One region of the Rhizobium atlanticum genome, then DNA from elsewhere that is predicted to be linked to it. Evidence: predicted binding sites of a transcription regulator. Region 1 holds the regulator's gene; the other holds the start of a gene.
What was found. Region 1 encodes LexA, which represses DNA repair genes until DNA is damaged. Its sites were predicted from a motif close to TGTTCNNNNTGTGTTCNG; they were not measured.
Positions count from the first base shown of each region.

Region 2: the regulator LexA is predicted to act here: its motif matches at 2,766-2,783, upstream of dinB (DNA polymerase IV).

Region 1 covers NZ_JAQJCJ010000009.1:5,723-11,678, reverse strand. The annotation lists partial or broken gene PH551_RS14435 (ComEC/Rec2 family competence protein) at 1-1,320, shown strand, start outside; gene lexA (transcriptional repressor LexA) at 1,301-2,017, opposite strand; gene PH551_RS14425 (VOC family protein) at 2,216-3,112, shown strand; gene kdsA (3-deoxy-8-phosphooctulonate synthase) at 3,109-3,954, shown strand; gene eno (phosphopyruvate hydratase) at 4,096-5,370, shown strand; gene PH551_RS14410 (FtsB family cell division protein) at 5,506-5,826, shown strand.
Region 2 covers NZ_JAQJCJ010000002.1:85,159-91,114, reverse strand. The annotation lists gene PH551_RS02855 (Y-family DNA polymerase) at 1-1,283, opposite strand, end outside; gene PH551_RS02850 (ImuA family protein) at 1,204-1,965, opposite strand; gene PH551_RS02845 (hypothetical protein) at 2,341-2,649, opposite strand; gene dinB (DNA polymerase IV) at 2,803-3,903, shown strand; gene PH551_RS02835 (exonuclease domain-containing protein) at 3,942-4,691, shown strand; gene PH551_RS02830 (2'-5' RNA ligase family protein) at 4,600-5,241, shown strand.

The DNA.
Region 1 (5,956 bases):
GGTTTCGGGGTTTCGGCCGAGCGCGCCTTTATCATGATGGCCATCATGCTGATTGCCGTCTTCTTCGACCGGCCGTCGATCAGCCTGCGCAATGTCGTTCTCTCCGCGCTCATCATCATCGCCATTTCACCTTCGGAAGTATTGGGACCGAGCTTTCAAATGTCCTTTGCCGCCACATTGGCCTTGGTATCGGGCTATCAGTTGTGGAAGGACAGGCGTGTCCGCGAAAACGCTTTTCTGAAACTGCCGATCATCAGGCCGGTGGTTGCCGTCGCCGGTTTCTTCGGCGGCGTCTTCCTGACCTCGCTGATCGGCGGCTTTTCCACCGCATTGTTTTCGATTGAGCATTTTCATCGCCTGAAGGCTTACGGCCTGCCGGCAAACCTTGCGACGATGCCGATTATCTCCTTCATCGTCATGCCGGCCGGATTGTTGGCGATGTTGCTCATGCCTTTCGGTTTGGACGCTCCGCTCTGGAAGGTCGTCGGATTCGGCCTCGATCTGGTGATTGCGGTTGCCAAGACGGTGTCCGGCTGGGGCGGTGATATCGGCATCGGCCGCTTGCCCGGCTGGTATTTCGCAGTGGCGGTGGCAGGCTTTCTGCTGCTGACGCTGCTGCGCACTCGGCTGCGCCACGTCGGCACATCGATCATCGCCATCTCGACGCTCATCGTGCTGCTTCTGCCGGTTCCCCGGCCGCCGGATCTGGTGATTTCGGAGGATGGCAGTCTGGTTGCGGTCGTCGCGGCTGAGGCAATAGCTTCCAACCGTGAAAACCCGCCGGATTTCATATTCGACCAGTGGCAGAGAGCGCTGGTGCTGCCGACACATGATCCGCCGAAGATGCTGGATGGTCCGGCCATTCCGCCGGAAGGAGAAGACCGCCGTGTCAGGCTTTCCCGCGATCAGCAGAACGAAGCGAGTGCAGCGATGCGGGCAGCCGCCGCAGGCGGTGAAGCAAACCGTTTTTCCTGCGTCAAGAAGGCTTGGTGCACATCAAGACTTGGCAATGGCAATATCGTCACCGTCACCGTCATCGACAATGCCGCCTATCTCGGCCCGGCCTGCGATACGGCCGATATCGTCGTGACCTCGGTCCGTCTGCGTTTCAACAGCTGCCGTTCAGGCGGCACGCTTTTCACCGGCGAGACGCTGCGCAGGACCGGTTCGCTCGAATTGCGCTTCGCCGATGCCGGCCTGGAGGTCACCACCGCCTTCGATGCTTTGTCGCGACCATGGATGCGCCATCGCGCCTATGATTGGCGCAATGATCGTTTTACCGATTCCAGCCCATCCGGCGTCAGTGATAGCGACGGATGAGGCCGACGAGCTTGCCCTGCACCTTGACGCGGTCGGGCCCGAAGATGCGGGTCTCATAAGCCGGGTTGGCGGCCTCGAGCGCGATCGAGGCGCCCTTGCGGCGAAAACGCTTCAGCGTTGCTTCCTCGTCATCGACGAGGGCAACGACGATATCGCCGGGACTGGCGGTACTGCCGTTGCGAATGATCACGGTGTCGCCGTCGAAGATGCCGGCGTCGATCATCGAATCGCCTTTGACCTCCAGCGCATAGTGCTCACCGGAGCCGAGCATATCTGCAGGAACGACGATATCGTGGGTGTTGTTCTGGATCGCCGAGATCGGAACGCCGGCGGCGATACGTCCCATGACCGGCACGGAGACGGAGTTGCCATTGTCGGCGACCGGCTTTGGCGCAGCGGGGGCGGCGACCGGCTGGGGCTTGCCGAGGCTGCCCTCGATGACGCTCGGCGAAAAGCCGCGACGCTGAAGACTGGGGTTATAGGCCTCCGGAAGCTTGATCACCTCGATCGCCCGGGCGCGGTTCGGTAGGCGGCGAATGAAGCCGCGTTCCTCAAGCGCCGTGATCAGGCGGTGAATGCCGGATTTCGAGGCGAGATCCAGGGCATCCTTCATTTCGTCGAAAGAGGGAGGAACGCCGGATTCCTTCATGCGCTCATGAATGAAAAGGAGAAGCTCCTGTTGTTTGCGCGTGAGCATCGACGTCAGACCCCGTGATTGAAACAAATCCAGAACGGACACTATATGTTCCATATGTGTTCCGCAAGTAGCTAAATTTCCGTAAAAGTTCACGTCAACTCGCGGAGATTTTTATTTTCATTTGCTGGATTGGCGCACATGTCTTGCATTGAGGGAGGTGCTGTCGCACATCTCTTGCCGGTTTCAGGAGGGATATTCATGAACGCGCATTCCGCCAGGTCGCACCCGCTGGATCATGTCGTGCTGCCCGTGGTCAATATCGATCTGGCGCGTGAGAGGCTCGGCAAGCTCGGTTTCACCGTCGCCGCCGATGCGCGCCATCCCTTCGGAACGGAGAATGCCTGCGTCTTTTTCGCCGACAAGACCTATCTGGAGCCGCTTGGCGTGGCGAGTGTCGACGAGAGCGAAGCAGCGGCCCGCCAGGGCAACGTCTTCATCGCCCGCAATCGCGCCTTCCGTTTCCGCTGCGGCGAGGAGGGACTTTCTGCGCTGGCCTTCCTCAGCGAGGATGCCGACCTCGATCATAAGCGCTTCGTCAGCAACGGCGCGAGCGCCGGTGAGATGTTGCAGTTCAGCCGGCCGATGCGGATGCGGGACGGTTCGGAGAGCGTCGGCAGCTTTAAGCTGGCCTTTGCAGCTGATTTGCGCGCCCCCGATTTCTTTCTCTTTACTTGCCAGCGCATCACTTCGTTCCCTACAGATCGCGCCGCGCTGGAGACGCACGCCAATGGCGTGATCGGCATTGCCGAGATCGCACTTTGTGCACCGGACCCGGCGGCATTCGCCGCCTTCGTCGGGCTCGCGATTGGGCAGGCGGCGGTGGAGAAAACCGGTTTCGGCATGAATATCGCGGCATCGAATGCAAAGATCAGCTTGATGACGCCGGAAGGGCTGGAGGCCTATTTCGAGACCGCTGTCTCATCAGCCGATCGCGGCCTGCGGGGGCGGGCAATCCTCTTCAACGTCATCGATCTTGCCGTGACAGAAGCGCATTTGGGTGCTAACGGGATCACATTCACACGCAAGAACAATCGCATTCTGGTGAAGCCCACGCCCGGGCAGGGTGCGCTCTTCGCCTTCGAGGAAACACGATGAGCACCGACACGAATTCCGAAGTCAGGATCGGCGAAGGCGAAGGCCAGGTCGCTTTTTCCAATACTGGCCGCTTGTCGCTGATCGCCGGTCCATGCCAGATGGAGAGCCGGGATCACGCCTTCATGGTCGCCGGCACGCTGAAGGAGCTTTGCGGCAAGCTCGGCATTGGCCTCGTCTACAAGAGCTCCTTCGACAAGGCGAACCGTACCTCGCTCTCGGCTGAACGCGGCATCGGCCTGGAAAAGGGCATGGAGGTCTTTGCCGACCTCAAGAAGGAATTCGGCGTTCCCGTCATAACCGACGTCCATACGGCCGAGCAATGCGCCGAGGTGGCCAAGGTGGTTGATGTCCTGCAGATCCCGGCCTTCCTCTGCCGTCAGACCGACCTTCTGATCGCCGCCGCTAGGACCGGCCGCGCCGTCAATGTCAAGAAGGGCCAGTTCCTCGCCCCTTGGGATATGAAGAACGTTCTGAAGAAGCTCAACGCCAGCGGCAATCCGAATGTGCTCTTGTGCGAGCGCGGTGCCTCCTTCGGTTACAATACGCTGGTTTCCGACATGCGTTCGCTGCCGATCATGGCGGCGATGGGGGCTCCCGTCATTTTTGACGCCACCCATTCCGTGGCGCAGCCGGGCGGGCAGGGCGATTCCTCCGGCGGCCAGCGCGAGTTCGTGGAAACGCTGGCGCGCGCGGCAGTGGCGACGGGAATTGCCGGCGTCTTCGTCGAAACCCATCAGGATCCCGACAATGCACCGTCCGACGGGCCGAACATGGTCTATCTCAAGGACATGCCGCGACTGCTCGAGAAGTTGCTTGCCTTCGATGCGATCGCCAAGGCCTAACGTTCAACAGGCTGACATGATCGTGGTCTAGGCCACGATGCCATACACCTTCGAAGGCGGGAAATTGCGCCATTGTAATTTGCACGCCTTCGATTATGACAGGCTTCGAACGACTTATCACCCACCGAGCAGGAAGAACCCATGACTGCAATCACCGATATCATCGCCCGCGAGATCCTCGATAGCCGTGGCAACCCCACCGTCGAAGTCGACGTCTATCTCGAAGACGGCAGCATGGGCCGCGCGGCCGTTCCCTCGGGCGCCTCGACGGGCGCACATGAGGCGGTCGAGCTGCGCGACGGCGGCAAGCGCTATCTCGGCAAGGGCGTCGAAAAGGCGGTCGAGGCCGCCAACACCGAGATCTTCGACGCGATCGGCGGCATCGACGCCGAAAATCAGATCCAGATCGACAACATCATGATCGAGCTCGATGGCACGCCGAACAAGTCGCGCCTCGGCGCCAACGCCATCCTTGGCGTCTCGCTCGCCGTCGCCAAAGCTGCGGCCCAGGCATCCGGCCTGCCGCTTTACCGTTACGTCGGCGGCGCTTCCGCCAGCCTCCTGCCGGTGCCGATGATGAACATCATCAACGGCGGCGCTCATGCCGACAACCCGATCGACTTCCAGGAATTCATGATCCTGCCGGTCGGCGCCGATTCGATCGCCGACGCCGTGCGCATGGGTTCGGAAGTCTTCCATACGCTCCGCAAGGAGCTTGCCGCGCAGGGCCACAACACCAATGTCGGTGACGAAGGCGGCTTCGCTCCCGGCCTGAAGAGTGCGCCCGAAGCCCTCGACTTCATCATGAAGTCGATCGAGAAAGCAGGCTACAAGCCGGGCGACGACATGTGCCTCGGCCTCGACTGCGCCTCGACGGAATTCTTCAAGGACGGCAAGTATGTTCTGGAGGGCGAAGGCCGCACGCTCGAGTCGGGCGCCATGGCCGAATATCTGGCCGAGCTCGCCGGCAAATACCCGATCATCTCGATCGAAGACGGCATGGCCGAAGACGACTGGGAGGGCTGGAAGGCGCTGACCGATCTGATCGGCAAGAAGACTCAGCTCGTCGGCGACGATCTCTTCGTCACCAACTCGGCCCGCCTTCGCGACGGCATCCGCATGGGCGTCGCCAACTCGATCCTCGTCAAGGTCAACCAGATCGGCTCGCTGACGGAAACGCTTGATGCCGTTAACACGGCGCATAAGGCAGCCTATACAGCCGTCATGTCGCACCGCTCCGGAGAAACGGAAGATTCGACCATTGCCGATCTCGCCGTCGCCACCAACTGCGGCCAGATCAAGACCGGCTCACTGTCGCGTTCTGACCGTCTCGCCAAGTACAATCAGCTGATCCGCATCGAGGAGGGCCTGGGCCCCCAGGCCCAATATGCCGGCCGCTCGATCATCAAAGGCTGATCCGATCTGATTTGCAATGCTCGACCCGCGCCTCACCGGCGCGGGTTTTTTCTTGCCGGCGGTTACGGTCAATGAACGGTTAATCTCTGCGCGTTATGCTGAACGAATTGGTAATGCGTTCAAGAGCATGCGTGTATGTGGACAAAGCATCATAAGAAGAGAAAGCTCGGCCGCTTCGTCATCCCGGCTATGACGGTCGCCTTCCTTTCCTATTTCGGTTATCATTGCATCCATGGCGATTATGGCCTGCGGGCGACGGAGACGTTCGAGCGTCAGCGCGTCGCGCGCGAAAGAGAGCTTGCCGTCCTGAAGGCGAAGCGCGAACATCTGGAAAGCCAGGTGGCGCTGCTGAGTGACGGCTCGCTCGACAAGGACATGTTGGACGAAAAGGCGCGATATCAGCTGAATATGTCGCGTGCGGACGAGATCGTCATATTCAAACATTATTCCAATTAACCGAAATCAGGTTAATTGGAATTTCTGATTTATTTCCAATAACTTAGCGTCGAATACGAGCCATGCAATTATGGCATTGCTGTGGTCATATTTCTTCCCTATGGTACGCGCCACCGAGAAACGACAAACC
Region 2 (5,956 bases), on a different contig from region 1:
TGATCGGGCAGAAGCGCGATCACCTCGATCAATTCAGGATGGGCCAGAAGCCGCGCCGGCCGCGGCCAGTGGAGCGGCCAGGTGGTGCCGATTTCGTCAGCCGTCGGCGCGATCCGCTGGACACTGCGCTCCGGGACGTCGCTTGCCACCGGTGCGACTCGGAAAATCCGCTGGCCGCCGCGGTTGCCAAGCACATCGATCAGCGGCGTCACGTCGGTCACCTGCTCTTCGATCAGCGAGGAGGCCGACTGCACTTCGACGAGCGGCTCGGCGATGACGGCCGCCAGGCTCAGCTTCTCGATGCCGAAGCCGGGCTCGATCCTCTCGATGCGATCGCGGAAGAGTTTCGTGAGCCAGGCGATATCGCGGACAGGTTTGGCCGTACCTGCCCGGAGCGACTGAAGCGTATTGTCGACGCGCTGGACGATGAGGTCGACGCGCCGCACACCAAGTCCCCGCTTCTCGAGCGCCTGACAGAGCTGCCGCACCAGGCGGTTGATGTATTTCTCAATCGTCTCCGGTGCGCCGATCGGTTCGGCAAAGGATTTTTGGACCTCAACGATATCAGCCGGGCGGATTGGATCGATCGGCTCGGCGAGGCGGCCGAACATCTGGTCGAGTCGCCGTCCCACCTCCGGGCCGAAGCGTAGCGTCAGCGGCGCCCTCGGCGTGGCGGCGAGATCGCCGACAGTGGCAAAGCCGAGAGTGCTGAGACTTGCAACGATTTCGGCCGGCAGCCGCAGCGACGACAGCGGCAAACGATTCACAGCCTTGGGGGTCGCTCCGCGCGGGACGATAACAGTCTCTCGACCGGTGGACCGAGCGAGCGCATGCGCCGCACCCCAGGTGTCGGCGATCGCCGCTCGCGCTGAAAGACCCCTCCCGCGGAAGCGGTTGACGAGACCGGAGAGCATCAGCTCCTCGCCACCCTGCAGATGGTCGGCGCCTTCCGTATCCATGACGATACCGTCAGGAGGATCCATGGCGACCACAGGAGAATATTGCGACAAGGCCCAGAGCGCCAGCCGTTCGAGGGTGGCCAAATCCGCCGCCGGATCGGCATCGATCATCATCAGTCCGTGGATCAGGGCCCGCGCCTTGGCGGCCGGCATGCCGACACGAAGGCCGAGCTTGATTGCTGCCTGGTCGGCCGCCGCAATCCAGCGCTTCGAACCGCTTCTGGCGACGATCACCAGCGGTGTTTCAACCGATAGCGAAGGATCGGCTCGTCTGATCCGGTCGGTTGGCAGTGTCGGAAGAAAGACAGATACGACCCTGGCCATCACATGCTCCGATAACGAATTCGCCTCCCTCTCCTGCTCTCACCCGCATCAGTTCCGCCAACCAGCGGGCCCGACCGACGCCTGAAACCGGCAGCGGCTCGGAGGGCAGTACCGAGATCCGCCAGCGCGTTGCGGCCGCCGTCGGCATGCCGAAGTCAGAAGCTTCCGTCTGGCGCCGCCAGCGCCGGATCACCAGGCCCAGCGTGCCAGACTTTTCAGCCGCCAACTGCAGCCGGCGTGAGGCTGTCATCGGCAGGCGCACCAGTTCGGCAACGACCGCGCCAAGCCCGCCATAGCGCAGCGCCTCCTCGAAGCTTGCGAGCACCGTCTCTTCCTTGTCGCACTCAACGAATATAACGCGGTCCGGATGAAGCCCCACCTGGGCGAGTGCGGGAAAGAAGAGATCAAAGCGCGTCAGGCACCAGACAACCTTGCCGGTGGTGCGGGCAGCGATGCCGCCGATGAAGAGGGCAGCAGCAGCCCCGTCAATCGCGCCATTGCCGCCGCCAGCCACCTCATGCAATGCCCCAGAAGTGAGGCCACCGCCCGGCAGCTGCGCATCAATCTCGCCGACGCCGAACGGCAGGACTGTGCGATTGCGCAGACCGCTCCCTTCCAGGCTGGCGATTTTCTCGCGCAACTCGTCGAGAACGACGTTCGAAGTGGCGACGGCTATGGTCATGATCTCCTTTACGGCAACCCGTTTTCGGCTTGAGATGGTGAACTGCGTTCTTTATTTGTTCTCAAAGCGGAAATGAGTCAATGCGCATGTGGCGCGTGGAAGTTGCGCGAGAGTGGCCATCGAAGAAATCCGCGAAGGGATTCAATTTGATGGCAGGAATGGGAATTTTTTCGCATGACGCGACAGGAGCTCGCCGGCTGGATCCAGGTTGAAAGCCTGTGGGCGCCGGTCTTCATGACAAGCCATCTCCGTCGTCGCCCATGGAATTGCGGTCACACCCGTCATGCGCTGGATCGACCGCGAACGTGGCGTCGACAGAATGCGACCGATGCAGGGCCGGGGGGAACGGATGGTGACGGCTCAAAACGCTAGAGATCAGCGTCCGGAAACCCGGATCGCGCCAACGTCACCGAACGTCCGCTGAACCGCGGGGATCATGCTGGAATTGATATCGACGGAAACTTCGATCTCTCCTTCAAGCGGAGCATCGCTGCGCGCACTACCATCATGAGAGGCGTCCCCGCCGGAGGGAGCAGAGCCGGCGGTATTCTTCGCGGAGGCCGACTGGACGAAGATGTCCGGTCGGGCAATGCCATGCTGCTGGACGAGATGTTCCACCGCAAGGTCGGCAGTCACACGCGTTTCGAAAACTGCTGTGATGGTCGTGGTGCTGTCTTCGGCCATAGGTCAATCTCCACTTCGCTAGGGTTATCGATCAAACGCCTGAAGAAGCGAGGAGTTTCCCTCGGCAGATGCAGGAGATGCGGGTGAGGACTTGGATGCGTCGTCGGCAGCTGCTATGTTCCTGTTTCGTTTTCGCCAGTGACACCAAATGCCATGGATCTCACCGCCGTCTCAACCGTCAGAAAAATCATTCATGTGGACATGGATGCCTTCTACGCGTCTGTCGAGCAGCGCGACAATCCGGAACTGCGTGGCAAACCCTTGGCTGTTGGCGGAGCGGCCGCCCGGGGCGTCGTTGCAGCAGCAAGCTACGAAGCCCGCGAGTTTGGTGTGCGCTCAGCCATGTCCTCGGTCACGGCAGCTCGAAAGTGTCCTGACCTGATTTTCGTGAACCCGAGGTTCGAGGTCTATCGCGCCGTCTCCCAGCAGATCCGCGATATCTTTGCGGAATACACGCCGCTGATCGAACCTTTGTCGCTCGACGAGGCCTATCTCGACGTCACCGAAAACCTCAAGGGCATGTCGATCGCCACCGAGATCGCGCTGGAAATCCGTGCCAAGATCAAGGCGGTCACCGGACTGAATGCTTCCGCCGGTATCTCTTACAACAAGTTCCTCGCCAAGATGGCGTCCGACCTCAACAAGCCCAATGGCCAAGCAGTCATCACGCCGAAGAACGGGCCAGCTTTCGTCGAGCAGCTGGCGGTCAAGAAATTCCATGGCGTCGGCCCGGCCACAGCGGAGAAGATGCTCCGCCTGGGTATCGAGACCGGTGCGGATCTGAGGGCAAAGTCCCTACAGTTTCTCGTCGAGCATTTCGGGAAGTCTGGGCCGTACTTCTATGGCATTGCACGGGGCATCGATGAGCGGCAGGTCCAGCCGGACCGAGTGCGGAAGTCGGTCGGCGCCGAGGACACATTTGCGGTCGATATCAGCGACCTTGACCTTGCGACAAACGAACTCCGGCCACTTGCGGAAAAGGTCTGGTCCTACTGCCAGGCCAAGGGCTTCAGCGGCAAGACGGTGACTGTGAAGATAAAGTACTCCGATTTCACCCAAGCGACGCGGAGCAGGAGAACTGCCCTCCCTTATGCAGGTGTCGGCGATATTCTCGCTGCCGCCAATGCCCTGCTGGCGGGTGTCTATCCGTTCAAGCTCCCGGTCCGGCTCCTTGGCGTGACACTGTCGTCGCTCACCAATGACAAGAAGGCGGCCGAAAGCGAGGAACAACCGCAGCTCGGCTTGGGTTTTTGATTAGAGGAAGCTGGAGCAGATCAAGGGTCAAAGCCGCAATGTTCCCATCCTGTATTCGAGTTATCGACCTGGAAACCGCTGGCAGCGGGCCGAGCGATGTCTGCGAGATCGGGTGGCAGGACGTCGTTCAAGGCGAGGATGGCGGGTGGGAAGTTTCTGGGGAGCGCGGCGCGCTTCTGGTCAATCCTGGAAAGCCGATTTCGCCCGACACGATGGCAATACATCATATCCAGGATTGGGAGGTTACTGGGGCGCCACTCTGGAAAGAAGCAGCGCCAAGCATCTTGCGGCCACCGCACCCAATCGTCGCCCTTGCCGCCCACCGCGCCGCGTTCGAGCAACGCTATTGCACGCCGAGACTGGCCGCTGGTACTCCATGGATCTGTACTTGGAAATGCGCATTGCGTGTCTGGCCGGAGCTGCCAAGGTTTTCGAACCAGATGCTCCGTTATCTGCGAAGGCCGGAAGGTTTGATCCACGAGATCGGCCTTCCCGCCCATCGAGCCATGCCCGATGCCTATGTCACCGCCCACCATCTGCGCGACGAGCTAAATGCCGCTTCCCTGGATGAACTTCTGCTTTGGAGTTCTCAGCCCGGCCTGCTGCCACGAGTGCCGGCCGGTCCGGACCGGGGCAAGAGCTGGGATCGTCTTAGCACAGAGGCGCTCATTGCTTTCCTGAGCGACCGCGATACGGATGTCCGCTTCAGCGCCGAGACGGAGCTGCGGCGGCGAGGGGAAACGGAAACGCGCCGATCGGACACTCCTGCACAGCAGACACTTCTGTGACCGATTTGACTTTACTTGGCCAGCCTGGACCGCCAATTTGAAGACACGCCATCCGATGATACTCACGGCCCGAATTGCGGAGCATGACCTCGTTCCATTCGATCTGCTTCGCCAGAAACATTTTCCGCCAGAGCGGAATTTCCTACGGGCGCATCTGACAATGTTTCACCGGCTGCCGGGCGAATATGTTGATAGGATCGTCGAAAGCCTTCAATCCGTTGCGAAGGAGACGCGTGCGATCTCAGCCCGCGTCAGCGGCATCCGCCATTTGGGAGCCGGCGTTGCTTTCGTGATTGGCAGTCCCGACCTGAACGCGATCCGCCATATCCTGCGCGGCAATTTCGTCCACTGGTTGGGCTCGCAGGACATGCAGACGTGGCGGCCGCACATCACAATTCAAAACAAAGCCTCCGTCACCGAAGCGAACAGGCTTCATCGCGAACTCTCTGGCACTTTCCATGCCCATGACATCACCATCGTGGGGCTCGATTTGTGGAGATATCTCGACGGCCCTTGGGCAAGCGAAGCCACCGTGCCGCTTGTCGATTAGCTCATTATGACTGTCGGGACGCTTGAGGCGCCTCGGACCGAACCGACAAGATCTTCGGCTGGTAACAAGTCCGGATTTGCTTTGCCTTCCGTCACTCCTCCAAAGGCCAAAACGAAAAAGCCTGCCGCGGGAGGAGGTGCGACAGGCTTTTTCGAAAATAACCGAACAGCGACTGGGAGGAGGAGTGCCGCTGTTCCCTCAGATGCCCCTTGGGAGGAGGAATGGAGCATCTGAAACCCGAAGCTCAGCGGGAGGAGGTGCATCGCTTCGTTGACAGCATCAGTATCGGCCGCTTTGGAGGAGCGCCAGATCCTGCAGTGCAGAACAGCAATGCGGCGAGTGCATACCCGTGGCTTCACACGAGGACATAATGCCTTGGTCTCCTGAGGCACTTCTTATGCTAATCGGCATAGGCACGCGATTTTTCCGGAATAATCCTCTACTTGTGAATGAGGTGACTAAGAAGGCGCCATGCGGCTGATCGCTTCACTCGGCCGCGACGTCACCTTACGAACGTTCCGCTCGGCGCCGCCCGTCTACGCGTCTCGGACCGCGCGATCAATCCGGCGAAGTCGACCGAGTCCTTTTTATCTGCGCCTCGCAGCAAGCTAACGTCGTCCCGGCGCTGGCTCAGCCTCGCAAGGCTGCGCCGACCATGCAATGCAAGAGCGTGGTCGGACGTCCAATCAGCCGGCCGAGCGCGCCTCCGCGTCAA